3 regions of the Methylobacterium sp. ARG-1 genome follow, and region 1 is predicted to be linked to each of the others. Evidence: riboswitches for the same ligand, from Rfam matches in the RefSeq annotation. Region 1 holds a riboswitch; each other region holds the start of a gene.

What was found. A riboswitch is a leader RNA that binds a small molecule or an ion and turns the genes downstream of it on or off. The one in region 1 is predicted to bind cobalamin.
Positions count from the first base shown of each region.
Region 2: it holds a riboswitch for cobalamin, as region 1 does, so the genes downstream of both, AKJ13_RS08900 (CbtB-domain containing protein) here and AKJ13_RS13135 (TonB-dependent siderophore receptor) in region 1, are expected to answer to the same signal.
Region 3: it holds a riboswitch for cobalamin, as region 1 does, so the genes downstream of both, AKJ13_RS21445 (TonB-dependent siderophore receptor) here and AKJ13_RS13135 (TonB-dependent siderophore receptor) in region 1, are expected to answer to the same signal.

Region 1 covers NZ_LHCD01000011.1:127,461-137,667, reverse strand. The annotation lists gene AKJ13_RS13170 (hypothetical protein) at 627-902, shown strand; gene AKJ13_RS32265 (hypothetical protein) at 993-1,157, shown strand; gene AKJ13_RS31360 (AraC family transcriptional regulator) at 1,281-1,409, shown strand; gene AKJ13_RS32260 (hypothetical protein) at 2,317-2,460, shown strand; gene AKJ13_RS13165 (hypothetical protein) at 2,625-2,876, opposite strand; gene AKJ13_RS13160 (cytochrome c family protein) at 3,249-3,614, opposite strand; gene AKJ13_RS13155 (amidase) at 4,788-6,197, opposite strand; gene AKJ13_RS13150 (type 1 glutamine amidotransferase domain-containing protein) at 6,344-7,027, opposite strand; gene AKJ13_RS13145 (hypothetical protein) at 7,129-7,362, opposite strand; gene AKJ13_RS13140 (TetR/AcrR family transcriptional regulator) at 7,499-8,095, opposite strand; cobalamin riboswitch at 8,355-8,565, shown strand; gene AKJ13_RS13135 (TonB-dependent siderophore receptor) at 8,731-10,207, shown strand, end outside.
Region 2 covers NZ_LHCD01000006.1:81,746-91,952, forward strand. The annotation lists gene AKJ13_RS08875 (CTP synthase) at 1-1,164, shown strand, start outside; gene AKJ13_RS08880 (DNA polymerase III subunit chi) at 1,231-1,683, shown strand; gene AKJ13_RS08885 (peptidase S10) at 1,686-3,275, shown strand; gene AKJ13_RS08890 (discoidin domain-containing protein) at 3,279-4,634, opposite strand; gene AKJ13_RS08895 (DUF4424 domain-containing protein) at 4,757-5,764, opposite strand; cobalamin riboswitch at 6,013-6,208, shown strand; gene AKJ13_RS08900 (CbtB-domain containing protein) at 6,242-6,424, shown strand; gene AKJ13_RS08905 (CbtA family protein) at 6,441-7,175, shown strand; gene AKJ13_RS08910 (DUF1636 domain-containing protein) at 7,168-7,566, shown strand; gene cobW (cobalamin biosynthesis protein CobW) at 7,563-8,597, shown strand; gene cobN (cobaltochelatase subunit CobN) at 8,670-10,207, shown strand, end outside.
Region 3 covers NZ_LHCD01000027.1:29,933-40,139, forward strand. The annotation lists gene AKJ13_RS21430 (aldo/keto reductase) at 88-1,083, shown strand; gene AKJ13_RS21435 (M20 family metallopeptidase) at 1,107-2,267, opposite strand; gene AKJ13_RS21440 (peptidase) at 2,622-4,082, opposite strand; gene AKJ13_RS21445 (TonB-dependent siderophore receptor) at 4,079-6,262, opposite strand; cobalamin riboswitch at 6,545-6,740, opposite strand; gene AKJ13_RS21450 (HigA family addiction module antitoxin) at 7,138-7,497, shown strand; gene AKJ13_RS21455 (NUDIX domain-containing protein) at 7,721-8,182, shown strand; gene AKJ13_RS21460 (cysteine synthase family protein) at 8,275-9,210, shown strand; gene AKJ13_RS21465 (RluA family pseudouridine synthase) at 9,358-10,207, shown strand, end outside.

The sequences.
Region 1 (10,207 bases):
CTCGGCAGGGGCGTTCGTCGCAGTCGGCGTGATCCTGAGAGGCCTCGCAGTCTGACAGCCGAAGCGCGACTGAGCTCTCACCAGCTTGGTGAGCCCCAGGCCGACGGCGACCTGGAGCGATGGCCTGGGGGCTCCAGATCCACATTCTGGCCGATCGCCATGATGGCGTGCGACTTGGCCAACGCGATGGCCAACCTGGAATAAGCCCGGGCTGTTTCTGGCCGGCAGCCGATAGGGTTGCTTGCTGCCGCCTCGGTCTTCATCGCATTCCGCATAATCTCGTGGTGACAAGCCGCTTCGATGCTTCCTGCACGGTCACGAGCGACAACCAGTTGTGGTTGATCACCGCTAAGCACGATTACGGCGACGAGGGTCGGCCGGTTTTGCTTGGTCCGATATTTGATCGACGATCGGAAATTCGTCCATTATTTTCTGTCTCTGTTTATTCAAAGCTATTAAGTAATATTGTCTGCATGTCATTGCATCCTTGGCGAGACAGGCGGTGCCCATCAGAGCCCCGCGAGCGCGAGGTGCGCGGGCTGCATGTATCGTTGCGAAGATATGCGGTTCGACTGCATGTCGTGGCCTGACGATGGGCCTATATTGATCGAAAATGGAGGAAGCCAGTGGCCTACAGGATTGAGTTCTTAAAGGATCACCGGGTTGTTGCCGCCAAGCTTTGGCCGCGCAGCCTCGAAGCCGCGACCGCACATGCCCTGGCGCAGTACCCCCGCCAGCATACCCGGAACGGTGCGACATCCGTGAGCGTGATCTGCGAACGCACCGGCATGGTCGTCTTTGCGTTCGAGGACGAGCATTGTGGCCCGACCGAGCGCCGTCGGATCGCCTTGGGCCTTGCGCCGCGTGGCATCGGCTTGAGCGCGGCGGCTCGGCTTCACTGACTGGCTTACGCACGGAACAGCGCAATCCGGAACGGTCCTGGTCCACTCGGCGTTCTCTGCGCCCGTCACGGGACCGTGTTGGAGACCGCCATGAACGCCCTCAAGCCCCTCGCCCTCATCGCCCTGCTCGCCATCGGCGTGACTGGCTGCGATGACAAGAAGGCCGAGAACAACACGCCCACCAAGGCGGATTCATCCAAGATGGAGCCGCAGACCGACCAGGCGGCTCCGCCGAGCCAGAAGCCGAAGCCGTAGCGCTGGCCCTGATCGGGCGAGAAACGCGCCTGATCGTAGGTCAAGACGGGGCAGGCCGGTCCAAAACCTCGCGCTGAATTGGGCCGACGCTGGCTTGCTCGGTTCGGTCGCAGCTTCGTACATGTGCCGATCGGCACCCTGGCCTACAATTGCGGCTTCGCCATCCAGGCCCATTTCTGCCGTCGGTTCAAGGAGCGCCACGGCCTAGCGCCCCGCGCGTATCGCCAGACCGCCCTCCTTGGCGCACCGTAATCTGCCGGATCGCTGCCCCCGAGTGGCGGTCTCACGCTCGGGGAGCACCGGGGTACCCGCCGGATTGCGGTACGGCGCGCAATCCGCCGTCATGCGGGTGGCGCGCGTGCTCAGTCTTGGCTTTGTCGAGGACGGCAGATGCGCGGGCAGGCCAGCGGGAGGCGTAACTCCGGGTGCCGGTCGCTCAGGAGCTGCAAGCTGCAATGGGGGTGGGCGAGCCGGGGGATCGACAGAGCAATCGCCTGCTGCTGGTGGAACGAAAAAGGCGCGCCTATCCGCAAGGCGCGCCCTGAGTTGGTTCCGGTCTCGGGAAGGAACGTCGGCTGAATATGGGTTGATCCTCAAGCGAACAAGGCGCGATGGCCGATAAGCCGAAGGTGTGGCCGTGTCATGCAATTGTAATATGGATTAGGCGACGCCTTCATGCTTCGAGAAGACTGTGTCGCTTCTCTCAGCGGGGGGGGGGCGAACTGAGGCCGCCGATTCATGCAAGCCGGGCCCTCGTCCATGGACGGAAGGAATGAGGATGGCTCCGATCGCCAGATCCGCGGGCGCGTCGCAGGGTCTGGCTGCGCCGGGGATCAAGTGAGAGAAGCTGCTGGCGTCCGTCCGCGAGAAGCACTCCAAGGCATCCAAGACGGACATCGTGTGGGCGGCCTTCTCTGCCTCTGACACATGCCGTGGACGGCAATGCAGGCGGCACGCAGTGCCGCCATAATGTCGCGCCGACCGAGTCTGCCGCTGGAGAGGGCGGGACGCCGATCCCGGTCACCCGCCGGAAGAAGGACCGGCACGAGGGTGCGCAGCGCAATCAGCAGCAGGCGCGATGAACTGCCGAGGTCACCGCACCGTCATAGCCGAGGCATAGGGGACGCGCCCTTAAGCTGGTGCAACCCGACGGGGCTCCGTGGTCGATTGGTCTGACTACCTCGAAGAAACCCGCCCCCTGTCCGCGGATCGAAGCCGGATGCGGATCTACATCGCCGCGGGACTGATCGGTATGGGCATGTTCGGTGCGATCGGCGCGATGCTCCATATCCTGCCGGCCTGAAGGCCAAGGCGGTGGCGCTTCAGCCGCATGCCTCGACGAACTTCCAGAGCGGCAGGCCCCCTCCTGGGCGGGCCCGTGCCGGTGGCTCGAGGTCGGCTCAAACAAGGTTCGATACGCGTCGACGCCCGGCGTGCGGCGGGCGTCGAGGCCCTGCCGTATCGAGATCAGCCGCCGCCGCCATTGCCGGCACCACCGCCGCTGCCGCCGATCGAGCGCGACCCACGGGAGGGCTGGCCGGCATTGCCGCCCGCAGCAGAGCTCGACGAACCGCGTCCGCCGGTATTGTTCGTGATCGGGATGCCGGTCCGTTTGGCCGATTTCATATGACGTGAGCGCGCGTCGGCGGGTGTGGTCGTCTGCGTCACAACGAAGGATGACAGGGCTAAGGCGCACGCACCAAGGAGGAGCTTCTTCACGGCAGATCTCCAGTTCAGTCGATACCGGATAACCCGCGGCGGAAGCCTAGTATCCGCATCGTCTCCATCGTCCGCCTCCGGCATCCCCTCGTGTTCCTGAACGTGTTGCCAGGGGGGAAAGTCACGAAGAGTCCCGGACGTCGGGGCCGGCGGGGACCGAGGAAATCGATGCCGGATCCGTTGCGCCGGCGACCGTCTTCGACGCGCAAAACGGCTTGCAGCAAGAAAGTTGAGCCTCAAAACCGAGGTCAATTATCGCCGTTCGATTGCCCGATGCGCAATGAAGACCCGCGCCAGCGATGCCGGGCGGGTCTGAGATTAATGCTGTTGGAGCTGGTTCATGTGCTCGCAGAATTCAGGAACGCGGTCCGTTCACGACTGCGTCTTAAGGTAAGCGATCACGTCGTTGATCTTCTTGTCGTCCGCGATGCCCTGGAAGATCATTTTGTTGCCCGGCACTTTCGCCTTCGGGTTCTTCAGCCATTCGTGAAGGTTGGCCTCGTCCCAGGTGATGCCAGAATTCTTGAGGGCCGCAGAGAAATTGTAGCCTTCGTAGGTGCCGGCCTTGCGCCCGACGACGCCCTTCAAGTCCGGGCCAACACCATTCTTCTGGAAGTTGTGACACGCCTTGCAAGGGGCGAACGCTTTCTCGCCGGCCGCCGCATCACCGGCCTCCTGGGCCAGTGCTGAGACCGGGATCAGGAAGGCGAGAACGGCGCCGAAAACGGTTGAACGCATGGATTTCCTCGTAGGCCAAGCGAGGTTGATGGCGAGGCGAAGCTTGGCGCAGCCAGAGGTAGACGTTCTCGATAACGGCTTATTCCGGCCCCTCTCTCAACCGGCGCGCGAACCTGGGCTGAAGCTGCGGCCCAGGCTGCCATAGCCGCATCTGCGCACTGGAACATATCCGCCGGCCCGTTGAACTCGCTCGCTCGCCTTGCTGACCTCGCTGTCGGCCATGCCCCGCAACACCACGGCCAGACTTGAGGTCACGCCCCGGCTTAGGATCATTCGGATCGGTTTGCTGAGCCGAGGGACCAACATGATCTCGTCGCCCTGCGCGCCTTCGGCGGACCCATGTCTGGCCGCAACCGGCCAGCGGTGACGTCATGGCTGACCACCCGACTGAGTGAGCTGTGCTGATCCGGTGGTTCTGCCATAGAGCCGCTCTCATCCGGTTCCAGCAAGTACAGCAAATCCCGAGGGGATTTTGCAGTCGTCCGCGCCGGTCATCGAGTGGTTCAACGGCTTGATCCGCCGAATGGCAATTTTTGGGGTTACGAAAGTGGACGACGTGATTTCGACTGCGCGGCCAACGAGGACGTCGGGCACCCGCCCGCCGCTGCCGCTCGTCGTAGCCTCCGTCTTATCCGCAGCGGCGATTTGGGTGCCGATCTATAACCTTGCGGGCCGAGTGATCTGGTTCTGGTGAGTGTTGCCGGCGGTCTGATCGGATTCGGGCCTGTACGAGAAAGAAACTCCAGCGCGGTGGCCCGGTTGACGAGCAATGACCGCTCTTGCCGTCGGTCACCCGTGGTCCTGCACGATGTCGTGGCCGGTGCGACGCACGCTGCCTGGATCGCACCGCGGGCCGGATCGCGGCCTCTTCGGGGCGCCGGCGTTCTCTGGCGACGTCTGGGCTGGCGAAGTTTGAGCCGTACAAAAAGCCCGCACCGGCGAACCGGGCGGGGGCGTTTGATCCGTCAGGACCGGACAACCAGAGCGGTTGCGCGCTGTTCGGCCAGGAGGGGTTGCGCGGCCGAGATCGCATAGCTCGGCGGGGCGTTCTCACGATCGGTCAATGCTCGGCGCACCGCGCGGTACGCCGGGCCATCCTGCGCTGGCTGGCAGGCCCATGGCCCGCCGACCGGGAGGAGCAAGGCTGCAACGCCCCGCTCCGTGCCCAGCGCCTCAGAGGCTCGGATGATGGTCGCGGACCGGGCTGGCCGCTTCCAGCAAGGTGGCGACGTGCAGGATCGTCGACTCGGCCTGCCAGCTGGCCACGACCTGGACGTTGATCGGCAGTCCCTCGCGGCTGGTCCCGAACCGCATCGACAGTCCGGGCAGGCCGGTGACGTTCAGCGGCACGGTCGCGCCCTGGAGATAGGTGGCGTCGACGGTCTGCCCGTTGATGACGAATTCGGTGACGCCGTGCTTGTGGGCCGGGATCGGCAGGACCGGGGTGATCAGCGCGTCGTAGCGCCGGAAGTACGCGGCATAGCCGTCCCGCAGCCGCTCCGCCGCCTGCTCGGCCGCGACGTAGTCGTCCATCGACGTGTCCGGGAGCGCCAGCATGGTCTTGGCCATCTTATAGAGCTCGTCCCGGCCCCGGCCTTCCGTCGCCTCCCGGAAGGCCGGCTTCATCTCCATGACGTGGAGCTTGTTGAACACGTCGAGGGCGAAGTCGCGCTCCAGCGCCGGGATGCGTACGGCCTCCACGACGCAGCCCACGCCCTTCAGCGCCTCGGCGGCCGCCTGGACGGTCGCGGCGACCTCGGGATCGATCGGGCCGAAACCCGGCTCGACCAGCCAGCCCACCCGCAGCGGACGGCCGGGCGCGGACCCGACACCGGCATCGGCCGCGACGGTACGAGAGGCGTAGCCGTCCTCCCCATCGGGCCCAGACAGGAGCGAGAAGGCGAGTGCGAGGTCTCTGATCGAGCGCGCCATCGGGCCGACATGCCAGAAGCGCCGCGGTGCACGCGGCCAGATCCCCGTCATCGGCACCCGCCCGTGGGTCGCCTTCAGCGAGACGATGCCGGTCTGCGCGGCCGGTCCCCGGACCGAGATGGCGAGGTCGGTGCCGAGGCCGAGCGGCGACATGCCGGCCGCGATGGCCGCCGACTCGCCCCCGCTCGAACCGCCGGGCGTGCGCTCCAGGTCCCAGGGGTTGTTCGACCGGCCCGATAGCAGGTTGTCGCTCTCGATCCAGTAGGAGAATTCCGGAAGGTTGGTCTTGGCCAGCAGGATCGCCCCGGCAGCCTTCAGGCGGGCGACGCTCGTGGCATCCGCCTCGGGGATGCGGCCCTTGAAGATCGGCGATCCGCGCTGGGTCAGGACGCCCGCGGTGTCGATCGAATCCTTCACGGTGAACGGCACCCCGTGCAGCGGGCCGAGTTCGCCGCCGGCCAGGATCGCAGCTTCGGCGGCCCGGGCGTCGTCGAGCGCCTTCTCCGCCACGGTGACGATGGCGTTGACCTTGGGGTCGACCGCGGCGATGCGGTCGAGATGCGCCTGCATCACCTCGACCGGCGAGACCTGGCGGCTGCGGATCAGGGCGGCGAGCTGGGTGGCGTCCGAGAATATGATGTCGGTAGTCATGGGCCGGTATCCTTCACGATGCGTCTTGCGGGCGGGAATCCCCGCTGCGGTCCGAGCCTCCGCCGGACCGGGCGGCGTGCACCGACCCGGGGCCGTCCGACCGCATGGCGGCTCGGTCGGCATTCAGGGACGGCTGAGGTTGTCCGTCAGGTGTTCGCGAGACTCTCGAGGAGACGCTCGGCGGCGGGGCCAGACGAGGCCGGGTTCTGACCGGTGATCAGCAGGCCGTCGGCCACCACGTGCGGGGCCCAGTCGCCGAGCTTGGAGAACCGGCCGCCATTCCGCCGGAGCTCGTCCTCGACCAGGAAGGGAACGACCCGGGTGAGGCCGACCGCCTCTTCTTCGCTATTCGTGAACCCGGTCACCGCCTTGCCCTGGACGAGCGGCGTCCCGTCGGGGGATTTCGCGTGGCGGAGGACGCCGGGGGCATGGCAGACGAGCGCGACCGGCTTGCCGGCGCCCAGCGTCGTCTCGATCAGCTTGATCGAGGTCGGGTCCTCGGCGAGATCCCAAAGCGGACCGTGCCCACCCGGATAGAACACGGCGTCGAAGGTGTCGTGGGTGACGGCATCGAGCTTGGTCGTGTTCGACAGCGCCGACAGGGCATCCGAATCCGCCTCGAACCGGCGCGTCGCATCGGTCTGGGAACTGGGTTCGCTGCTCTTCGGGTCCAGCGGCGGCCGGCCCCCCTGGGGCGAGGCGAGCACGATCTCCGCGCCCGCATCCTCGAACACGTAGTAGGGCGCAGCGAGCTCCTCCAGCCAGAAGCCGGTCTTGCGGCCCGTGTCGCCGAGCTGATCGTGGGAGGTCAGCACCATCAGGATCTTCATCATCGGTCTCCGTATGTGTCGGGGTTGAAGCCAGGGATTGCGGGCGGCGGCTCCGCGGAGCGGGCCGCGCGGATCGTGGGTGGCGAGCGAAGGGGGCGGCGTTAGCGCGCCTTCGACGGCCGCTCTGCGACCTGGTCGTGCGTCGGCGCCGTCTCCATCGAGCGAACCGGGAGGCTCGCGCGGCGGACCTCGTTGGCCCTGGCCATGCGGACGGCGCCGATGGTCTCGAGGGTGATCCTCTCCTGTGCCGAGGCTGCGGGGATGCCGAGCACGGCACTCTCCAACCCGGCGATCACGAGGGATGGGAAGGCGAACGTCTTGGCCGCGTAGGGCATCGTATCTCTCCTGGTTGTGGTTGTGAGCGCTTGGCAGGTCGACGATGTCACGCCGTTCCTGTTAAGTAGACCGGTCGTCTCGGATTTACGCATACGTCGGCATGGTTCTGCTGCCTCCCCCTTCGTCGGATCGGCGTCAGGCGAGCCCGAGGATCCGCCGCGTCGTCGCCATCGCGGCCTCGAACGGCGCGTCGGTCCGCACGATCTTCGCCATCAGGCTCGCACCGAGCCAGACGTGATAGAGCGCCTCGGCGATGGTATGCGGCTCGCCCTCGACCTTAAGCGAGCCCTCCGCGACCCCCGCCTCGATGGCCCGTGCCAGCCGCTCGATGATCCCGGCGGTCCCGTCCTTGAGAGCGAGCCGCATGACCTCGGACAGGTCCGAGACCTCCGCGGCGAGCTTCACCGCCAGGCACTTGCGCTGGTAATCGACACTGCCCTGCGTCGCCTGCCATTTGCGCCAGTAGTTCATTAGGCGCTCGGCATGGTTCAGGCCGGGCTCCGCAAGGGTCGCGTCGAGATCGGCGAGATAGCCCTCGAAGTAGTCGGCCAGAAGCGCTTCGCCGAAAGCCTCCTTCGATCCGAAATAGTGGTAGAACGAGCCCTTCGGCACCCGGGCCGAAGCCAGGATCTCGTTGAGCCCCACACCGGAAAACCCCTTGGCACCCACGAGGCCGTACGCGGTGTCGAGGATCTCCTGCCGGGTGTCGGTATGCGCGTTTAGGCGTGCCATGACGCTGAGATAGCTCTGATTAGACCGGTCGTCTAGTGGCCGATGGCGAAATTTTTTGTGCGCTTCTGGGGCGGTCAAGGGGGACTCAATGTCGGCCTGACATCGCAGCTCGCACGCTTGGCCCAGCCCCCTGAGTGCGCCGACCACGACTCGAACCACCCCTAGGGTCGCGCGACCCGTATATGTGGCCGTCGCGCCACAGCGAATGTAACAACGTTGCATTCTGTGCATAGGCCGTTGACCCCGGGGGGCGCCGCGGCGAGTATCGATCGGCCAAGGTTCCCGCGGGCTTCGGTCCGTAGGCGAAGATGGGAATTCAGTGCGCCGACAACGGCAAAGCTGAAGCTGCCCCCGCAACTGTAAGTGGCGAGTTCCTGCTGCTCCTCGGTCACTGATGCCGCGCATCGGGAAGGCCAGGCAGGGATCGTGACCCGCGAGCCAGGAGACCTGCCTCGGCGCGACGACAACCCTTGGGCGGGGTGCCCCGGTGGAACGCATGTCCGGCGCGGCCACGCGGGCCCGTCGCGCGCACGCGCTCACGCTTGGCCCCCGGCTCAATAACCCAGAGTGTGCCGGTGCCAGTCCGCCCGAAGCCGACTACGACCGAACCGTTCGCGAAAGCCCGCGGCCCGCGGATCCGCTCACGGTCGCGGCTCCGCCGCCACAGCCCGCGTGTCGCCCTCGCGGCGGTCCTCACAGCGGGTTCGCCAATCGGCGAGACGCGCGCGCAGGAGAGCGTCGCCCTGGAGGAAGTCTCGGTCGAGCATGTCGGCGGCAGCGCGGCCCCCGGTACGACGAGCGCGTCGGACAGCATCGGCCTGATCGGGCCGACCCCCGGCTACAGCGCGACTCGGGCGGTCAGCGCGACCCGGACCGCGACCCCGCAGATCGACGTGCCGCAGGTCGTCACCGTTGCACCCCGGGAGGTGATCAACGACTTGGCCGCCACACGCGTCGATCGCGTGTTCAATTATCTCCCCGGCGTCGCGCAGCAGAACAATTTCGGCGGCCTGAGCATCTTCAGCTACGCCATCCGCGGGGTGACCACCTCGGAGATCTACAAGAACGGCTTCCCCCTCAACCGCGGTACGCCGCCCCCGCCCGATGCGCAGAACATCGAGCGGATCGAGGTGCTGAAGGGGCCTGGCGCCGGCTTGGTCGGACGCAGCGATCCCGGCGGCCTGGTGAACATCATCACCAAGCAGCCCACCGCCCAGCGCTTCGTCGAGATGGGCACCCAGGTCGATTCGTTCGGGCTGACCCGCGGCACGGTCGATGCCGGCGGCGCCCTCAATGAGGACGGCACGGTCCTTTACCGGTTCAACCTCGCGGCCCAGGGGGCGGGCAGCTTCCGGGACTTCGTCAACAGCGACCGTCTGCTCGTCGCGCCGGTGGTGAGCTGGCAGGTCACGCCGGATACCCGGGTCACGGTCGAGACCGAGTTCGTCAAGAACCGCATCGTGTTCGACCGCGGGGTGATCGCGATCAACAAGCAGCTCGGCTTCCTGCCGATTTCACGCTTCCTGGGGGAGCCGGGCCAGAGCACCGACCAGAGCAACAACACCCTGCAGCTGCGCGTCGACCACCGCTTCGACGATGCGTGGCAGATGCGGCTCGCGACCTACCTCAACACGGGCGACTTGGAGGGCGAGTCCGCCGAGGTCCGCTCGCTTGCCGCCGACAACCGCACGGTGTCGCGCGACCGCAACGTGCGTGACTACCGCTGGGACGTGGCGATCGGTCAGGCCGAACTGCTCGGGCGCTTCGACACGGTTGGGATCGGCCACACCGTGCTGCTGGGAGTCGACCGCGAGAGCACGGACAGCCGCACACAATATTTCCGCTCGAACTTCCGCACGAGCCCCTTCGCGCTGGACATCTACGCGCCGGTCTACGGGCAGGCGCTGCCGCCGATCACGATCCCGCGCAACAATCTGGAGCGCGTCACCAATACCGGCCTGTACGCCCAGGACGAGATCGTCCTCAGCCCGCAATGGCGGGCGCTCGTCGGCATGCGCGTGGACATCTTCGAGCAGTCGTTCCGGGAGCGGGCCCCGCGCAGCCAGGTCGATCAATCCCGGGTTGCGGCCTCACCCCGGGCGGGCCTCGTCT
Region 2 (10,207 bases), on a different contig from region 1:
ATCCGCCAGCTCGGCCAGGAACTGCCCCGCGGCACCTGCTGCTACGTCCACCTGACGCTGCTGCCTTACATTCCATCGGCGGGCGAGCTGAAGACCAAGCCGACCCAGCACTCCGTGAAGGAGCTGCGCTCGATCGGCATCCAGCCCGATATCCTGCTCTGCCGCTGCGACCGGCCGATCCCAGTCGAGGAGCGGCGCAAGCTCGCCCTGTTCTGCAACGTCCGCGAGACCGCGGTGATCGAGGCGCTGGACGTCGCCTCGATCTACGAGGTGCCGCTCTCCTACCGAAAGGCCGGGCTCGACCGGGAGGTGCTCGGCCATTTCGGCCTGGAGCACGGCGAGGAGCCGGATCTCGGCCGCTGGACGACGATCTCCGACCGGGTGCGCAACCCCGAGGGCGAGGTCTCGATCGCCATCGTGGGCAAGTACACGGGGCTGAAGGACGCCTACAAGTCGCTGACCGAGGCGCTGATCCACGGCGGCATCAGCCACCGGGTCAAGGTCAACCTCGAATGGATCGAGGCCGAGGTGTTCGAGCGCGAGGACCCCGCGCCGTTCCTCGAAGGCCTGAACGGCATCCTGGTGCCCGGCGGCTTCGGCCAGCGCGGCGCCGAGGGCAAGATCCGCGCGGCCCGCTACGCCCGCGAGAAGCGCATTCCCTATCTCGGCATCTGCTTCGGCATGCAGATGGCGGTGATCGAGGCTGCCCGGTCCCTGGCCGGCGTGCCGGATGCCAACTCGACCGAGTTTGGGGAGACCTCGGAGCCGGTGGTCGGCCTACTCACCGAGTGGCTGCGCGGCAACGAGCTAGAGCGGCGCGCCGCGGTCGGCGATCTCGGCGGCACGATGCGGCTCGGCGCCTACGACGCGCAGCTCGACCCCGATTCGAAGATCGCCCAGATCTACGGGTCCGACCGGATCTCCGAGCGCCACCGCCACCGCTACGAGGTCAACATGGCCTATCGCGAGCGGCTGGAGGCCAAGGGCCTGCGCTTCTCCGGGCTCTCGCCGGACGGGCTCCTGCCCGAGACGGTGGAGCATGTCGGGCACCCGTTCTTCATCGGCGTGCAGTTCCACCCGGAGCTGAAGTCGCGCCCGTTCGAGCCACACCCGCTGTTCAAGGGTTTCGTCGGCGCGGCGATCGAGCAGAGCCGGCTGGTCTAGAACACCGGAGCCGCGGCCGCGCGCCGCTGCTCGCTCCGGGCGCCCGAACCCTATATCGGTCTGACCGTGACCGAGATCCTGTTCTACCACATGCAGCGCCAGCCCCTCGAGAAGGTGCTGCCGAACCTCGTCGAGCGCTCGCTCGGCCGGGGCTGGCAGGCCGCGATCCAAGCGGCCACCGAGGAGCGGCTGCAGGCCCTCGACGACCACCTCTGGACCTATTCCGACGAGAGCTTCCTGCCGCACGGCACCGACCGTGACCCCGATGCGGCCGGCCAGCCGGTGGTGCTCACGCTCCGCGACGTGAACCCCAACACCGCCTCGATCCGGTTCCTGGTCGAGGGCGCCGACCTGCCGCCGGACGCAGAGAGCTACGAGCGGATCTGCATCCTCTTCGACGGGACCGACCAGGACGCCCTGCTGCGCGCCCGCGAGCAGTGGCGCCAGGCCAAGGAGGCGGGTCACGCCGTCGCCTACTGGCAGCAGGACGATTCGGGCCGCTGGAACAAGAAGGCTTGACCGTGCCCCTCAGCAAGCGTCTCGCACATGCCGCGCTCGCCCTCACCCTCGTGGCGGCGCCGCTGCCGATTCACGCGCAGGACGCCCACCATCCCGGCCCTCAGGCCGAGGCGAAGCCGGCCCCGCGCGGCCCAGAAGGGCGACGCCTGCCGCCGGATTCCACCACCCGCCAGAGCATCAAGCTCCCCGACGGGCGCAGCCTCGACTTCACCGCCACGGCCGGCAGCCTGCCGCTGGTCGACGAGGCCGGGAAGCTCCAGGCCGAGATCGCCTATGTCGCCTACACGATGGCCCCGGAGGCCGGCCGCGAGCGGCCGGTCACCTTCGCGATCAACGGCGGACCGGGCGCGGCCTCGGCCTACCTGAATCTCGGCGCGATCGGTCCCTGGCGGCTGCCGACGGGGGGCGCCAGCATCAGCCCGTCGCAAGCGGTGGCACTCACACCCAACGACGGCACCTGGCTCGACTTCACCGACCTCGTCTTCATCGATCCCGTGGGCACCGGCTACAGCCGGGCCAGCGACGGCAACGGCAAGACCTACTGGAGCATCGACAGCGATGCCGCGACGCTCGCCGCCGTCATCGCCCGCTACCTGCGGGTCAACGACCGGATGGCGAGCCCGAAATTCTATGTCGGCGAGAGCTACGGCGGCTTCCGCGGGCCGCTGATCACCGAGAAGCTGCAGGAGGAGATCGGAATCGGCCTGTCCGGGATGGTGCTGCTCTCGTCGGTGCTCGATTTCGGCTGGCTCGAGACGCCGCGGGCTAATCCTTGGGGCTACGTGCTGAAGCTGCCCTCTCTGGCGGCCGGCGCCTTGGAACGGGCCGGCACCATGCCGAATCCGGCGCTGCTAAGCGACGCCGAGGCCTACGCGGCGGGGCCGTATCTGACCGACCTGCTCAAGGGCCCGAGCGACACCGCCGCGGTCGCCCGCATGACAGAAAAGGTCGCGCCGCTCACCGGCTTCGACCCGGCCTTCGTCCGCGCCCAGGCCGCGCGTCTCTCCACCCGCAGCATCCAGCGCGAAATCGACCGGACGGAGGGCCGCGTCACCAGTGCCTACGACACCGGCATCACCGGCTGGGACCCGAACCCGGATGCCGCGCAGCCGAGCTTCGAGGATCCCCAGCTCACCGCACTCCAGGCGCCGCTGACCAGCGCCATGCTCGATCTCTATGCGCGCACCCTGAAATGGCCGGTGCCGAACCTGCGCTACGAGCTTCTGAGCAACGCGGTGAATCGCGGCTGGAGCTGGGGCGCGGGCCGGCAGGCGCCGGAAGTGCTCTCGAACCTCAAGGGCGTCCTGGCTCTCGATGGCCAGCTGCGCGTGCTCGTCGCCCACGGCTTCACCGATCTCGTGACCCCGTATTACGCCTCGAAGTTGCTGCTGGCGCAGGTCCCGGCCTACGGCGCCGGGCGTCTCAGCCTCGCGGTCTATCCCGGGGGGCACATGTTCTATTCGCGCGACGATTCCCGGGCCGCGTTCAAGCGCGATGTCCAGCGGCTCTACCAGGAGGCCCTCAAGGCTCGCGATGGCGGCTCGGCGCCTTCGGCCGGGGCACCGGCCGAACGGCTCAAGGACGCGCCCTGACGGTCACGCCGCGTCGTCGAATGCGAGCGCCTCAGCCGGGTAATCGATCATCATCCGGCGCTGGGCGTCGGTGTTCTGCCACTCGCCGACCTTCATGTAGCCTCCCGCGATGTCCCTGACCTCGACCAGCTTGCGGATGGTCTCGATGCCCTGGAACGCCTGCGGCCAATTGGACGCGAAGTAGAACACCTGCTCGACCCGCTCCGACAGGTGGCAGATCGCCGGACCGAAAGTGCCCAGGCCGAAGACGAGGTAGCGACCGTTCACCAGGGCCGCGACATCGGCCACAAGCGACTCGCTCTGCGTCTCCACCGGCAGGCCGAGACCTTTCGCGTAGGCCTCCACCTCGGCGATCACCGGGTTCAGCCGGTTCTCGAAGACCAGCTTGACCGAGCGGATCCGCCCCTCGCCGCGCAGCCGGTCGATGACCATGCGGTAGAAGGCGAAGGGCGGCTGCGGGTAGTGCGGATCGACCCAGGTGCTGAAGATGTCGCCCGAGCGGATATGGATCAGGAGCTGGTCGTCGGGCTTGGGGGGAAACGTCGCCGGCAGCCCGTTGAACAGCGGGCGGATGATCTCCTGGATGATCGCCCGCGAATCCGGCGGCGTCTCGAGCCCCACCAGACGCTGGAACTGCGTCGGGTCGAAATACAGGCCGGACAGGAAGTAGCCGTCCGCCGGCAGCGCCTCATCCGGCGGGATGAAGGTGATGCCGTCGCGGGTGAGCCGCTCGGTCAGGAAGATCACCTTGCTGCGGTCGACCTTCGGGACCTTGACGTATTTGAGGTTCAGCGCCTTCGCGACCGAGAGCGCGATGATGTACTGGACCAGGCAATTGCCGAACGCGCCGTTCTCGAACAGCGACAGGCCGACGAGGGTGCGGCTCGCCCGATCCGGTCCGCTCTCCAGGCTGTAGGCGAGGTAGCGGTTGGCCCCCGGCTTCTCGTTGAGGAGCGTCACGTCGAGGTCGAGCATTGCCCGCAGTGCGATCAGGTCGATCGCGGCCTCCTCGGCGCGGACCTGCACGGCGGCCACCCGGTCGGGATCCGGCACCGCGATGCGCACGGACCGCGTCCAGGCGCGCTCATCGGCCTCGATGAATGCGGCGCTGGAACCCGCCTCGCTCTGCCGGGACGCAAGGCCGGGCTCCGACCAGGACGCGCCGTCCTGCAGCACGAGGATCGCGACATCCGCGACGGGTGCCGGATCCGCCCCATTCCAGACGACGACGATGGAATGGATCGGGAAGCGGCCGCCGAGATCGATCTCCAGCCAGGTCGTATCCGCGACCGCTTGCGGCGTGCGGCCGTCGGCGAGGTCGACGAGGGCGGGATTCGAGTCGTCTGCCGGGGCCATCATGTCTCCGGGGCGGATCTGGGCCGGTCGCGCCGGGGCGCAGCCGGACGGCGCGACCGGCGGTGCCCGCATCGACACCGGCCCGTCAAGCCCGCCCGCTGAAGCCATCGAGCCCAGTCGCCGCCTCAGCCGTTAGTCCCGGACTTCAGGAGGAGGACGTCGATGTCGCTCTGGGGGACGTAATCCTTCACGACCATTTCGAACGTGGTCGGCCCGGTCTTCTTCACGTTGGTACCGCAGAACGCAATGAGGGTCGCGGGGTCGCCCTTGTCCACGACCAACTTGAACGTGCCGATCGGTCCCGCCCAGTTCCCCCCGGACGTGATCACGTAGGAGAGGTACTGCTCATAGGCCTGGAACGACCGGCTGCCATCCGCGCTCGCCCGGCGGTACAGAGCCTTGGCCGCCTTCTCGAACGCGGGCTCCGTGCAGTAGCGGGTTGCGTATTGCGCCTTCTGCGCCGGGTCCACGTTCGGAGCGCCGTAGGACAGGCTGCCCAGGCTCGGCACGTAGCTCTGGCGGACCGTGATCTCCCGACCGGCCGGGAAGACCTGCCGGCGCCAGAACTTCGATTTCAGCGTCCAGAGCGGGACATCCGCGATCGTGCCATCCGTGTGCACCTGCCGCTCCAGGATGCCGGCAGCGGCCAGAGCGAGGCGTCGGCTCTCGCCCAGACGGCGCAGGGCCTCTTCCGTCGCCTCGACGGTCGGCATCAGGGGAATGCCCAGGCCCTTGAGGCGATCGGTGATCTCGACCGGCGGCGCACCGTTCCGGATCAGGAACGCCCTTTGCTCGACTTGCGATTCGACCGGCCGTCCATCGACCTCGGTCGCGAACTTGAGGAAGTTGTCGTGGGCCGGATCGGGAATCGCGGTCAGCATCTCGCGATCCCCGGTGATGTCGGGCATCGGAAACGCGATGGTGGTCTCGATATCGGCGTCGGTGAGGTTGCGGAACCGGTAGTCGATCCGCACGGCCTTCTCGGACAGGTACAGCTCCTCGGAGGCGAGCGCGATCTTGTCGGTCTTCTCGAGGACCAGACCGCCCGCGGCGAGCGCGGCGCTGCTGTCATCCGCCCGGGCGGGCAAGGACGCCGTTGCCGCAAGGGCGCAGGCCAGCCACAAGGTTCGCATCGGTATCACACTCAATATGCTCGGGAAGCGGCGGCCTGCGCGGCCGCTGCGGGAGCCGTCCGCCGGCAGTCCGGGTGATCGGGGCTGGTCGCGTTCGGCAAGTCGGAGCGAGACGGTTTGGCCGCGAAGATCGTCGCCCGGACGCGGCAAAAGCTTCACAGCAACCAACCACACCACTGAACCACGTCGTACCCGAAGAGTCGGAGATGATTCCGCCGCGCCTCCGTTGTGCGAGAGCTGTCATGCGTCTACAACGATCCCGTGACGGTGCCCCGGCAACGGGGTGAAAAGGGAATGCGGTGAGGAGCGCGAGTTCCGAATCCGCGGCTGCCCCCGCAACTGTGAGCGGCGAGCGTCTGCCAGTAGGCCACCGGAGCGATCCGGGAAGGCGGCAGGCGCGCCGAGCCGCGAGCCAGGAGACCTGCCGTCACGCTGAGATCCCGCAATGCCGCCGGTGGGGCGGCTGGAGACACGCTGATGATTACCTCGACCCTCGCACCCGTCGCAACCGGCACCCGCGCTGCTGAGCGCCCGATCGCCGTCGCGATCGCGGCTTTCCTCGGCCTCGGCCTGCTGTTCATGGCGGGCTTCTCGCCGGCGATCGCGCTGCACAACGCGGCGCACGATTTCCGGCACACCCAGAACTTCCCCTGCCACTGACGCCCCTGCGCCAGGGATGATCATCCGGCTTCTGTCGGCGGCTCTGGCCGCCGGCTTCCTCGCGGCCGTCGTCGTGACAGGCCTCGAGCTGACGCTGACCTCGCCGTTGATCGTGGCGGCCGAGCGTTACGAACATCATCAGACGCAGCAGGCCGAGCGCGGCCTCCCGATCATCCTGGCGCATGCCGGGCACGATCATGCCGCGCCGGATGCTGCGCTCGAATGGCAGCCCGGTGAGGGCCTGCCACGCATGGCGTTCACGGCCCTGGCGACCCTCGTGGGCGCGGTGGGCTATGCCCTGCTGCTCGGTGCGGCGATCCTCGCCTGCGGGCGCGAGCCGACCCGCCAGGTCGGCGTCGCCTTTGCGATTGCGGGCTTCGCCAGCGTCGCCCTCGCCCCGGGCCTCGGCCTGCCGCCGGAGCTGCCGGGCAGCGAGGCGGCACCGCTCGCCACGCGCCAAGCCTGGTGGGTGATGACCGCCGCCGCCACCGGCATGGGCCTGTACCTGATCACGATCCGGCGCTCGCTGATCGCGATCCTGGGTGGGCTCGTTCTGATCATCGCCCCGCACGTGGCCGGCGCACCGCAGGCCCCCGAGGCCGCCTCCGAGCTTCCGGCGGCGCTGGCGGCACAGTTTGCGGCCCGGTCGTTGGCGATCAGCTTCGTCTTCTGGCTGCTGATCGGCCTCGGCTTCGGCTGGGCCTGGCAGGCTTTCGCCCGGGGCCCGGCACGCGGGACGGCCCATGCCTGAGACCGTCCTCTACGTCTGCACCACCTGCCGCCGCCCGGGCGACGACCCGGACGGCCCGCGGGCCGGAGCGCGCCTGCTGGACGCTTTGCGCGCGGGCAACGCGGCGCCGGACCTGCGGATCGAGGGGGTCGAGTGCCTCTCGGTCTGCAAGCGGCCCTGCTCGGTGGCGGTCGCCTCCGCGAACCGCTGGACCTACGTCTACGGCGACATGGATCCGATCGAGTCCGCCGCCATTATCCTCGGCGGCCTCGCGTCCTACGCGGCGACGCAGGACGGCATCGTACCGTGGCGGGAACGGCCCGCCGCCTTCAAGACCGGCGTGATCGCCCGGATCCCGCCCTTTCCCGATCCCCGCCCGCTTCCGGCCGGCACCCTGGAGGCTGCGGAATGACCATCGTCGCCAAGATCCCCTGCACCATCGTTACCGGCTTCCTCGGCGCCGGAAAGACTACGCTGGTCCGCCACGTCGTCGAGAACGCGAAGGGCCGCCGCTTGGCGATCCTGGTGAACGAATTCGGCGATGTCGGCTTCGACAAGTCGTTCCTGGCCGCCTGCGGCGTCGAGGGCTGTACCGAGGACTCCATCGTCGAGCTGCCGAATGGCTGCATCTGCTGCACCGTGGCCGACGATTTCGTGCCGGCTCTCGAGACCCTGCTCGGCCGCGCCGAGCCGCCGGAGCACATCCTGATCGAGACCTCCGGCCTGGCCCTACCGAAGCCCCTGGTCCAGGCGTTCCAGTGGCCGGCGATCCGCTCGCGGGTCACTGTGGACGGCGTGGTGGCGGTGGTCGATGGGCCGGCCGTGGCCGCCGGAGCCTTCGCGGAGGATCCCGAGGCGCTGGCCGCCCAGCGCGCTGCCGACACGGCGGTCGATCACGACAACCCGCTCGAGGAAGTGTTCGAGGACCAGCTCCTCTGCGCCGACCTCGTCGTGCTCAACAAGTCCGACCTGCTCGATGCCGAGACCCGGGCGCGGGTGCGCGCCGAGGTCGAGGCGCATCTGCCCCGGGCCGTGAAGGTGGTCGAGACCGCCAACGGCGCCATCGACCCGCTGGTCCTGCTCGGGCTCGGCGCGGCCGCCGAGAACGATCTCGACGCCCGCCCCTCGCATCACGGCGACGGCGAGGATCACGACCACGACGATTTCGAGACCGTGGCCCTCCCGGTGCGCCCGGCCATCACCGCCGGCGACCTGGCGGCCCGCGTGGAGAAAGCCGCCGAAGCTCCGGGCGTCCTGCGCATCAAGGGGTTCGCCGAGGTCGAGGGCAAGGCCATGCGCCTCGTGGTGCAGGGCGTTGGCCGGCGCGTCGTCCACCATTTCGATCGGCCCTGGCGGGCGGGCGAGAGCCGTGACGGGCGCCTCGTGGTGATCGGCTTGAAGGGGTTCGATCAGGGCGCCGTCGCCGCGGCGCTCGCGGGATGAAGCCGGTCGCGCGCGGTCCCTCGCCGAGACGCTGCGCGCGCGCCCATTTCGGCGCGGCCTAGGAGGCGCGCCATGCATCTCGTTCGCATCGATACCGTCTCCCTCGATGACGGCGAGGCGGCCGTGGATCTCGGGCAGGAGCCCGGGGACCTCGTCGTGCTATCGTTCACCGACAGCGACCTCGCCGGGATCGGGCAGGCCCAGGCCGCCGAGCCGGGTCTGCCGAGCCTGCGGCTCGCCAAGCTCGCCAAGCTCCGGCATCCGATGTCGGTCGATCTCTATGTCGAGCGCGTGGTGTCGCGGGCGAAGCTCGTGGTGATCCGCTGCCTCGGCGGCCTGGATTACTGGCGCTACGGGATCGAAAGCTGCGCCGCCGCGGCACGGGCGCACGGCGTCGTGCTGGCGGTGCTAGCAGGCGACGACCGGCCGGACCCGCGGCTGGCCGGCTTCTCCACCGATCCGGATTTCGCGCAGCAGCTCGACGCGTATTTTCGTGCCGGCGGCCCGGAGAATCTGCGGCGGATGCTGCGCCTGCTCGCCGCCCGGATCGGCGCGGGCGGTGCCATCGAGCCGCCGCAGCCGCTGCCACGGGGCTTCCCCTGGTGTCCCGGTTGCGGCGTGCTCGCGCTGGATACGGCGATCGAGGCGGCCGAGACGGCGGTGCCGCTCTCGGACCCGCGTGTGACCGCGACCCCGCTCGCCCTGCTTCTGGTCTACCGCTCCGCGGTGCTCGGTGGCGATACCGCGCCGTTCGTCGCCCTGGCCGCGTCCCTGCGCGCCCGCGGCATCGGCGTCCTGCCGATGGCGGTTTCAAGCCTCAAGGAGCCGGTGGCCGCCCGGGCGGTCGCCGAGGCCGTGCGTGCCCGCAAGCCGGATCTCGTCATCGCCGCCACCGCCTTCTCGGCACGGGAGGACGGGATCGATTTCGTCCTCGACGGCGCCGATTGCCCGGTGCTCCAGGCCTTCACGGTCGGCGCCCCCCGGGCGGCCTGGGAGGGCTCGGCCCGGGGTCTCGGCGCCGCCGACCTCGCCATGCAGGTCGCACTGCCGGAATTCGATGGCCGGCTTTCCGGCTTTCCGATCTCGTTCAAGGAGGAGGCCCCGGAAGTCGCCGGCTTCGCCGAGCGCCGGGCCGTCTCCTATCCCGCCGGCATCGAAGCCCTGGCCGAGCGCGCGGCGGGCTGGCTGCGCCTCGCCGCCCTCCCCCGGGCCGAGCGGCGGGTGGCCGTCGTCCTGTCCGATTATCCGGCCCGGGGCGGCCGGGCTGGCTTCGCGGTCGGCCTCGACACCCCCGAGAGCGCCCGCGCGATCCTGTCCGATCTTGCCGTGGCGGGTTACGCGACCGGCGAGCCGCTGGAGCCGGCCGCGCTGATGCAGGCGCTCACCGAGGGCGCGGCGGACTTCACGGTCCCGCTGGCGGATTATGCTGCTTGGCTTTCCGGATTGCCCGCGGCGTCGCGTGACGCCCTGGCAACTGCCTGGGGCGAGCCAGCTGACGACCCGATATGTCGCGACGGTCTGTTCCGGTTTCGGATGGTTGCATCGTGTGCCGCGCACCAGCGCCTTCATGCGGACGGCCACATCCAGCCGGTGCCGGATGGAGGGCCGGT
Region 3 (10,207 bases), on a different contig from region 1:
GTTGCGCCGTCAAATACGTATTATCCTATCGCGGCCCTCTGCGCAGAGTCCCGGCGGCTTCGGCCTGGGGACTCACGGGGGAATCACATGCAGCAGCGTCGACTCGGTTCCGAACTCTCCGTCTCCGCCATCGGCCTCGGCTGCATGGGCATGAGCTACGCCTATGGCGGCCAGCCGGAGGCGGAGGCCATCGCCACGCTGCACTGGGCGGTCGAGCGTGGCATCACCTTCTTCGACACCGCCGAGATGTACGGCCCGTTCGAGAACGAGAAGTTGGTCGGGAAGGCGTTGGCGCCGTTCCGCGATCGGGTCGTCATCGCCACCAAGTTCGGCTTCAAGATCACCGAGACCGGCCAGGGCCGGGACCGGATCGTCGGCGTCGACAGCCGCCCCGAGCATGTCCGCGCCGTCTGCGACGCCTCGCTGCGGCGCCTTGGCGTCGCGGTCATCGACCTGTTCTACCAGCACCGGGTCGATCCGGCGGTGCCGATCGAGGACACGGTCGGCGCGATGGCGGATCTCGTGCGCGCCGGCAAGGTGCGGGCGCTCGGCCTGTCCGAGGCCGGCGCCGCCACGATCCGGCGCGCCCACGCGGTCCATCCCATCGCCGTGGTGCAGAGCGAGTATTCCCTGTGGAGCCGCGATCCGGAGGCCGCGGTGCTGCCGACCTGCGTCGAGCTCGGCATCGGCTTCGTCCCCTACAGCCCCCTCGGGCGCGGCCTGCTCACCGGGGCGATCCGCGACCGCGGCAGCCTCGCGGTCGACGATTTCCGCCGGACCCTGCCGCGCTTCGAGGCGGAGAACCTCGCGGCCAATCAAAGGCTGATCGACGCGCTGGCGACCTTGGCGGCCGACAAGGGCGTCACGCCCGCGCAGCTCGCTTTAGCCTGGGTGCTACACCGGGGCGACGGCATCGTGCCGATCCCGGGCGCCCGCAAGATCCGGCACCTCGAGGAGAACGCCGCCGCCGCGGAGATCGCGCTGAGTGCGGACGACCTCGCCGCGATCGATGCCGCGATGCCGCCCGAGGCGGTCAGCGGCCGCCGCTACACCGACGCCGCCCTGGCGCTGGTGGACGGCTGAACGCGGTCCGGAAAGCCGGCGCCTCAAGCCGTCGCGGCCGCCGCGACGGTCTCGGCGATGGCCCGCGCCCGCGGGACGAGGCTCGCGACCTCGAGATATTCCTCGGGCGAGTGGGCCTTGCCGCCGACCGGGCCGACCGCGCAGAGCGTCGGGCACCCGACGCTTGCGGTGAAGCCGGAATCGGCGCAGCCGCCGGCGAACTCGCCCGTGATTTGGGCGCCATGCTGCGCGCTGACCCGCGCGTAGGTCTCGAACAGCGCCCGCGAGCCCTCGTCCTGCACCAGGGGCAGGAACTCGCCCTTGATGGTCAGCTGCGCGCGGGTCTCGGGCCCATGCGTGTCGGCCACGATCGCGGCGATCCGGTTCATGGCGTCGTCACGGTCGGGCGGGGCGACGTAGCGCAGGTCGATTTCGCAGATCGCCCGGGGCGCCACGGTGTTGACCGACTGGCCGCCCGAGATCAGCCCGACATTCACCGTGATGCCGCGGTCGAGATCGGTGATCGCGTGGAGCGCGATGATCTTGTGGGCGAGCGCCCCGATGGCGCTGCGCCCCTCGGCGTAGTTGCCGCCGGAATGGGCGGCCCTGCCCAGGACCTCCAGATGCATGAATACGCCGCCCTTGCGGCCGGTGACGACGTTGCCGGTCGGGCGGCCGGGCTCTGCGTTCAGCACCGCGCGGGCGCCGCGGGCAGTCTCCTCGATGATCGGCCGGCAAGCCGGCGAGCCGATCTCCTCGTCGCTGGTGAACAGGCCGACCAGGGGCACTGGCGCGCCGCCGGCTCTGTGGAAGGCCGCCAGCACGAAGGCGTTCATCACTAGCCCGGCCTTCATGTCGGCGACACCCGGCCCGTAGGCGCGGCCCTCCGCGATCCGGAACGGCCGGTGGGCGACCTCGCCCTTCGGGAAGACGGTGTCGCGGTGGCCCATCAGCACGATCGGCCGGTTGGCCCCCCCGGACCCGGCGACCTGGGCCTTGAGCGCGTCGCCGTAATCCTCCACCGGGATGGTGGTGACCGAGACGCCGTGCTCGGCCAGGAAGAACGCGATGCGGGCGCCCACCGCATCGACCCCGGCCTTGTCGTAGGAGCCGGAATCGATGTTCACCAGCTCCTCGAGCAGGGCCAGCATCGCGCCCTCCTGTCCTTCCAGCCAGCGGATCGCGGCGGCGTCTTTTTCGGTCATCGAACTGTGCTCGGCAAAAATGGCGGGTGAAAACAGCCCTCGAAATCCATCATTCCACGTCTTCGCCCCGGCTTGAAGCGACGCATATTCTGGCGTTGGGTCGGCGCGCCAGCATTACGGTCGCCGCCGGGGGCTGTCCGCGCCGCACTCATGATGTCCGCCCCGGCGCAAGCGCCCAGGGTTTTTCCGCTCATCTGCGAGCAGCTTGGTGAGCTGACGGGAGGTCCATGTCACAAGGCTAGCCATGCCGCCCGTACAGGGCGGGCGGCAACAAATCTATGGCTGTTCAGTCCGAACTCCGCGTCGCGGGCCTAGAATGGCGGTGGGGGTTGCTGAGCTATCACGCGCCTCCGCTCACCGAACCCGCGTCGAGAAACGCCGGCCCAGCCTTCTCCAGCCCGCGGCGAGGCCGGTAAGCGCGATCCCGGCGGCGAGCAGGTTCAGGAGCCATTGCGCGGCGTCACGCAGAGCGGGACGGCCGGTCAGAATCGGCAGGTCGAGGCGGTGGAGGGCGTCGAACAGCCAGCGGTTGATGCGGCCCGAGCGGTCGAGGCGCTGGAGGATCGTGCCGTCGCGCGGGTCGATGTAGAGCCAGGTGGCGGCCCGGTCGTCGAAGCGCAGGCGCAGAACCGGCAGGGGCCGCGGGTCCGCCCCGTGCGGGTACCAGTAGGCGTCGTAATCGGCGAGTTCCCGGGCCGCCCGGAGGTGCCCGTCGGGAATCGCCGCGCCGGCGGCCTTCGCCAGGGTAGCGGTGTCGGGACCGGGGGCACCGTCGGGGGAGCGGACGTGCAGGTTGACCGGCGTCTCGGCGACCAGCCACCAGCGGCCGCCGAGGGCGGTGAAGTGCAGGGACCGGGCGTCCAGTCCGGCGAGATCGGGGAGCCGACCGGCATCGACGCCGATGGCGCCGGGCGTCCCGGCATAGGCGGCGCTCAGCCCCGCGGGCGGAATGCTCGACGCGAACCAGCGGTTCGGGTTCATGGAGATCCAGCCGCTCACGATGAACGCCCCGAGCCCGAGCCCGCCCGCGAGGCCGAACAGGTGGTGCCAGCGCGCCAGCCCGCGATAGGGCGTCACGGCGCCCCTGGCGTAGCGGCGGCGCAGGCGCAAGCGCCAGATCCCGATGGCGAGGCCGCTGAGCGCGCTCAGGGCGGCGAGCCCCGAGAGCCAGAGCAGGACCGTGCGCCACAGCTCTGCCCGGGCGCGCAAAGGTGTCAGGTAGATCCAGTGCGGCACCGAGCCGAGCCAGTTCCAGGCGCGCTCGAACCGGGTCGTGTCGAGGGCGATCTCGCCGGTGACCTGCGAGACGTAGAGCTCGATCCCTGCGGGATCGCCGAGCGCGATCTTGTGGAACGGCCGGAGCGGGTCGTAGCGGGCGGTGACGGTCCACTGGTCCCGCTCCACCGGCTCGACGCGGGCGCCCGGCCGGTCCCCGGCGGCGAGCCGCAGGGCCGCCTCCGCGTCGACCGGGCCGAGCCGCGTGCCAGTCCGACCCGAGACCGTCGCTCGCGCCCCGTCGCGGCCGGTGATCCGGTAGACCGGCTCGGCGCCGCGCATCTCCAGGGAAAACGCCGCCGGCACGCCCGCGATGCCGCCGGCCGCGAGCGCCGCATCCGGCGCGACCGCGACCTCGCCCCAGGCGATCGGCGCGAGGCGTGCGAGGCGCTCAGGCGGCGTGAGCACCGGGAACGGCACGTAGAGCATCACCAGCCCGGAGCCGATCCAGAGCGCGAAGAACAGGGCCGTCGCGATCCCGGCCCAGCGGTGGAACAGCAGCAGCCAGCGTCGGACCGCCTGTCCGATCCAGCGCCTCACCAAGCCACCGTGTAGGCGAGCTCCACCGAGCGCGGCCGGCCCAGCAGCCAGTTGGTGCCGACGCCGTTCACGGCGTTGCCGCTGATCGCGTAGACCTTGTCGAACAGGTTGTAGACCCGCAGGCTCAGGCGCGAATCCACCGTGACCTGATGGTCGAGCACGAGGTTGACCAGGTTGTAGGCCGGTCGTCGGGCCGTGTTCGCGAAGTCGCTGTAGACCTGGCCGACGTTCTGGAGCCCGACCCGGGCGGTCCAGTCCCGGGAGACGTCCCAGGTCAGCCATAAATTGGCGACGCGCTCGGGCACGTCGATCGGCTGGTTGCCGGCATACGAGACGGTGGCGCCGTTCACGCTCTGGTCGAAAGCGTCGTATTGCGCGTGCAGCAGCGCGAGGTTGCCGTCGAGCCGCCAGCCCGGGGCGAAGTGCCAGCCCAGCGCCAGCTCGAAGCCCTGCGAGGATTGGCTCCCGACCTGGGTCGACAGGGTCGGCTGGCCCGGCACGGCGGAGATCAGGTTGTCCTTGACGATCCGGTAGCCGGCCACCGTCCATTCGAGGGCGCCGTCGAAGGCCAGCCCCTTGGCGCCGATCTCGACCTGCGTGCCGGTGGCGAGCTGGAATCCCGCCAGCGACTGGTTGAGCGTGATGAGGCTGTTCACCGGGTCGGTGGCGAAGCTGTACTGCGCGTAGAGGGCGCTGTCCGGCGTCGGGTTGTAGACCAGGCCGAACCGGTAACCGAGGGCGCGGTAGGTTTTTTCGAACTGCGATCCACTCTGCAAATCCTCGCGCTGGAGCGTCGGCACATCGAGGCGCATGCCGGTGAGGAACGAGAGCTTGTCGGACAGGATCACCCGGTCCTCGGCGAAGACCGAGGCCTGGCTGGTCTGCGTGGCGTAGGCCGGCCGCGCCCGCCCGTTCTGCGGGAAGTAGCCCGGATCGTAACCGGTCAGCGGCACGCTGGTAATCTGGTCGAAGTAGAAATTGTTCGTGTGGCGGAAGTCGATGTGGTTCACGTCGAACCCGACCGCGAACGCGTTCGGCAGGCCGAACAGGCTGCCCTTGACGCTGGCGTCGAGGCGATTCCCGACCTGTTCCTGGCTGTGATAGATCTCGAGGTAATCGCCGCGATCGACCAGTCCCGTCCCGCGATTGTAGCTGTATTGCTCGGTATCGAGCCAGTGCCGCCGGCTGGTGAGCCGATAGGCGGTGTTGCGCACGATGATGTCGGCCGAGGGCGTCCACTCGGTCTTGAACTGGGTCCAGTTATCCGCCCAGGTGATCTTCGCGTCGCGGACGTTGTAGTTGTTGAACCGGATCAGGTCCGGGATTCTGCCTTCGACCAGGGGCGTGCCCCAGTAGCGCGCCGGCTCCTGGTAGCCGAGATCGTGGCTCACCGTGAAGGCGAGGTCCGGGCTCGGCTGGAACAGCAGGGCGGCCGAGACCGCGAGGTTGCGGAAATCGCCCTCGGGCCGGATCCAGCCGTCCGCACGGTTGCCGCTGACGTTCAGGCGATACGCGAAGGTCTCGCCGAATTCCTCCCGGCCGAGCGCCCCACCCGAATCCAGCGCGAGCCGCGCAACGCCGTCGGTGCCGATCACCGCGCGGGCCACGTTGATCGGCACGAAGACCGGCTTCTTGGGCACGACGTTGATGACGCCGCCGATGGCGCCGTCGCCGTAGAGCACCGAGGACGGCCCGCGCAGCACCTCGATGCGCTCGACGTTCCAGGTGTCGAACGGGAACGTGACCGTGTTGGCGCCGACATAGAAGCGGGTGCCGTCGTAGAGCTGCTGGATCGAGTTCGGCCCCGCGAAGCCGCGGGCGGTGAACGCGCCGTTGCCGTTGCCCGGCGCCGCGATCGTGGTGATGCCGGTCGCGTCCTGCGTCACCGCCTCGGCGATCGTGTCCTGGCCGCGCAGCCGCGCGGTCTCGCCGGACACGATGTCGACGCTCGCGGGCGTCTCCAGCGGTGTCAGGCCGAGCCGGCTCGCGGTCCGGTCGGGGGTGCGCAGGTTCAGCCCGGTCGGGGCGGCCCGGGTCAGGCTGACGCCGCCCTCCCCCTCGACGGAGAGCTGATCGAGGGCGACGCTCTCCTGGGACGCGGCCGGGCTCGCCAAGAGGGTGAGGAGGGCTCCGCAGAGCGGCGCGCGCCGGCTGCGGAGAGGATTTTTTGGTCGGGACATGGCGTGCGTGGATCCATGCGCGGCGGCCGCCGGCCCGGATGTCCTATAAGCAATGTTATAACATTGCTATCCGTGTCGGCCGGGTCTTGCGCGCTTCGAGCGCAGGGGCTGAGGATCGGGCCGCGCGAAAACGCGGCCGAGATCGGCACGACAAGGGAGGACATCGGGAACCGGAACGCGGGCGCGCTTGCTGTGGCACGTCACCGCGAACAAGGTCTCGCCGACCCCGCTGGCGCGAGGCCGTCTCGACACCCGCCAGGACACCCCGCCCGGCGCGTTTCGCGTGTGACCACGGCTGACGGCAGGTCTCCTGGCTCGCGGGTCGCCGCCCTCGCACCGTCTTCCCGGGCCGAAACCCAGTGACGTGGTGGTGAAGGGCTCACCGCTTACAGTTGCGGGGACAGCCGCGGCATCGGGGAAGACCCCTCACCGCGTTCCCTTTTGATCCCCGAGGGGAACCGTCGGGGATCAGCTTGGCCGTGTGCTGCCGGGACGTCAAGCGTCTGGATATCTTCGGTTGTGTGCAGGTCCCTTCCGCACCGGCCTGGACGACCGGCTGGACGTCGGGGGCCTTGGCGGGCTTGCTAGGCGCGGGTCAGGATGAAAATTCTTTTGAAATTCAGCAGTGTATTTCTGGCGGATATCATCGGATACTGTTGCTATTTATTGTCAAAATGAAACAATTAATCTCAGAATAATTTGCGTGATGACGAACATCATCACGGATTACATAGAATCGTTGACGGTGGAACCACTGGTAGTCTGCTGCGTATATCGGCAAAGATCGTAGAGAAATGAGGTAGGGTCATCTCAAAGTACGTGCGAGACGTTTTTATGACCGATGGTCTAGTGCTGAGATATACAAGGGGGACGCGATGAGTATCACGTATCAACTGGAAAATCCGGGTCATCCGGGCGGGTTCGTGCGGCGCAACATTTTGGAGGCGCGCAACCTGACCGTCATGGCCGCGGCCAGCTTGCTCGGCGTGACCCGTCAGGCGCTGTCAGACTTCCTCAACGAGAAGACGGCACTCACGGCGGAGCTGGCCCTGCGCATCGAGGCGGTGTTCGGGTGCAGCATGGAAACGCTGATGGAGCTGCAGACGCGCTTCGAGATCGCCAAGGCGCGCAAGCACCAGGCCGAGATCCAGAGCGAACTCGCGGCCGCGCCGCGGGTCCAGGAGCCGGTCGATCGGCCCGAACCGATCGTCAAGCGCGCTTACGCGATCGGGTGAGATTCGTCATCAGCGGCGCGGATAACGCGTCCTGAGCCGCTGGGACGATCCCAGGTTCGACGGCGGGCACGGTGCGCGCCGGCCGGAACGTCGAAACGCGCCACTCCATGAAAGCCTCGCCTGTGCCGTGTCGGACATGTCCGACACGGCACAGGCGCAGCTTGGCGCTCTGGAGGCCAGTGCAGGCCGTTGCGCCCCTCGGCGACGCGGAATACCGAGCCCCATGCATGTCTGGCGTCCCCCTTCGGAGATTCGCGTGAAGGCGCTCGGCCTGCCCTGGCGGGGAAGCCGGCTGCTCGTTGCCGAGGTCTATACCGATGACGGGGGCCTCAAGGGCGTGCGCCCCCTCGGGGGCAGCGTCGGGTTCGGCGAGCCGGCGGAGGCGGCGCTCGTGCGGGAGTTCCGGGAAGAGCTCGGCCTCACCGTGCGGGTTCTCGGTGCCCCGTTCGTGATGGAGAACCTGTACACACACGAGGGCAGCCCGGGGCACGAGGTGCTGTTCCTGTTCCCGGTCGCGCTGCCGCCGAGCGCGCTCGATAGGCAGGAGCGGGTGGTCTTCCACGAGGATTGCGGCACGCCCTGCATCGCCCGCTGGTGCGATCTGGAGGAACTGGATCGCGCGGGTGGGCCGGATCTGTACCCGGTCGGGCTCAAGGCGCGGCTTCTTGCCGAGGGGCGGCCGTAGCCGCGATCGCGCGTCCTCGTTCCCGGCCCTGTCGGGGCCTTGGAGCCGCTGCTAGGCTGTGCGGTGTGATCACCCGCGCCGAGTCCGCGTCCGTGCCATCGACCATCGCCGCGTCCGCCCTCGATCTCATCGGCCGCACGCCCCTGATCGCCCTCGACCGCGTCCATCCCGGACCGGGTCGCATCCTGGCGAAAGCCGAGTTCATGCAGCCCGGCGGAAGCGTCAAGGACAGGGCGGCCTGCGCGATCCTGCGCGCCGCCCGGGCGGATGGGCGGCTCGCCCCGGCCGCCCCGGTCGTGGAGATGTCGAGCGGCAATATGGGGGCCGGCCTGGCCGTGGCCTGCGCCACGCTGGGGCACCCGCTGGTCGTCACCCTCTCGGCCGGGAACAGCCCGCAGCGGGCGCGGATGCTGGAAGCGCTCGGGGCGGAGGTCGTGCTGGTCCCGCAGGTCGACGGGGTGCCGGGACAGGTGACCGGGGCCGATGTCGCGGCCGCCGCCGAGGCGGCGCGGCAGGTCGCCCGGGAGCGCGGCGGTTTCTACGTCGACCAGTTTCACGCCCCGGAAGGCGTCGCGATCCACCGGGATACGACCGGCCCGGAGATCTGGGCGCAATGCGGCGGGCGGATCGAGGCCTGGGTTGCGTCGGTGGGAACGGGCGCGACCTTCCTCGGGGTCGCGGCGGCGCTGCGGGCGCGTGATCCGCGCATCGTCTGTGCGGCGGTGGAGCCCGAGGGCTGCCGGCCGCTGGCGGGCGAGCCCGTCGTCGAGCCGCGCCATCTCCTACAGGGGACGGGCTACGGCAGCGTGCCGCCCCATTGGGAGCCCGGGCTCATGGATCTGGCCCTCGCGGTGTCCGACGACGAGGCCGCGCACTGGCGCCGATTGCTGGCGACGCGGGAGGGCCTGCATGTCGGCTACTCGGCGGCCGCCAATGTCTGCGCCGCCGCATCCCTGCTCGCCTCGGGCCGCCTGCCGGCGGACGCCGTCGCCGTCACGGTGCTGTGCGACACCGGTCTCAAGTACTGACGGTTGTGGCGCCGGCCACCACCGCCTTTGCCGCTGCGCCCCCGCGATGCTAGAGCCGGGCGACCCCATCGGTCCGGGTCCTCCGCGACGCCGCGGCCGATGCGCCCGGACGTTCCGTCCGAAGCGGAGACGGGTGCTGGCGGAATCATGACGACACGACCACCCCCACGCGGCGGCCCGAAGGGGCGCAAGCCCCCGGCCGGTAAGTTTCAGCCGTATGGCGAGCGCGCCCGCACCGGCCCGCGCACCAGTGCCCGCGACGCCGCCGAGCGCGCCGCCCGCAACCGCGGCGACGATGCCGGCGCGCGCGATCCCTGGACCGCGGCGGGCACGCCTCACGCCGTCGCCGCAGCCGCGGCGGCTGCCGCGAAGCCGAAGCCCCGGCCGGCCCGGGACGAGCGCAAGGATGCGCCGCCCCCGCGCAAGGCGCCGCCGCGGCCCAGCGTCAGGCCAGCCGCGAAGGCGCAGCCCAAATCTGCCGAGCCGCGGCCCGAGCCGTCGGCCCCGCCGGCCGGCCAGACCCGGCGCGAGCAGCGCGCGGCCGCCTCCGCGACCCTCGCCTCCGGGGTGCAGACCCTGACGGTCGAGCCGGACGAGGCGGGCATGCGCATCGACCGCTTCCTCACCGCGCGCTTCCCGTTGCTGCCCTTCACGCGGGTCCAGAGCATCGTCCGCAAGGGCGAGCTGCGGGTCGATGGCAAGCGCGCCAAGCCCAACGACCGGCTCGAGCCGGGCATGAGCGTGCGCGTCCCGCCGCTGCGCCTCGACCAGCCGACCGAACGCCCGCGCAGCGCCGCCCGGGAGCAGGACGATGCCGAGTTCATCCGCTCGCTGATCCTCTACGAGGACGCCGACATGATGATCCTCAACAAGCCCTTCGGCCTCGCGGTCCAGGGCGGGTCGGGCACGGTCCGCCACGTCGACGGGCTGCTTGCGGCGCTGACCGGGCCGGACGGCCAGAAGCCCCGTCTCGTCCACCGGCTCGACAAGGATACGG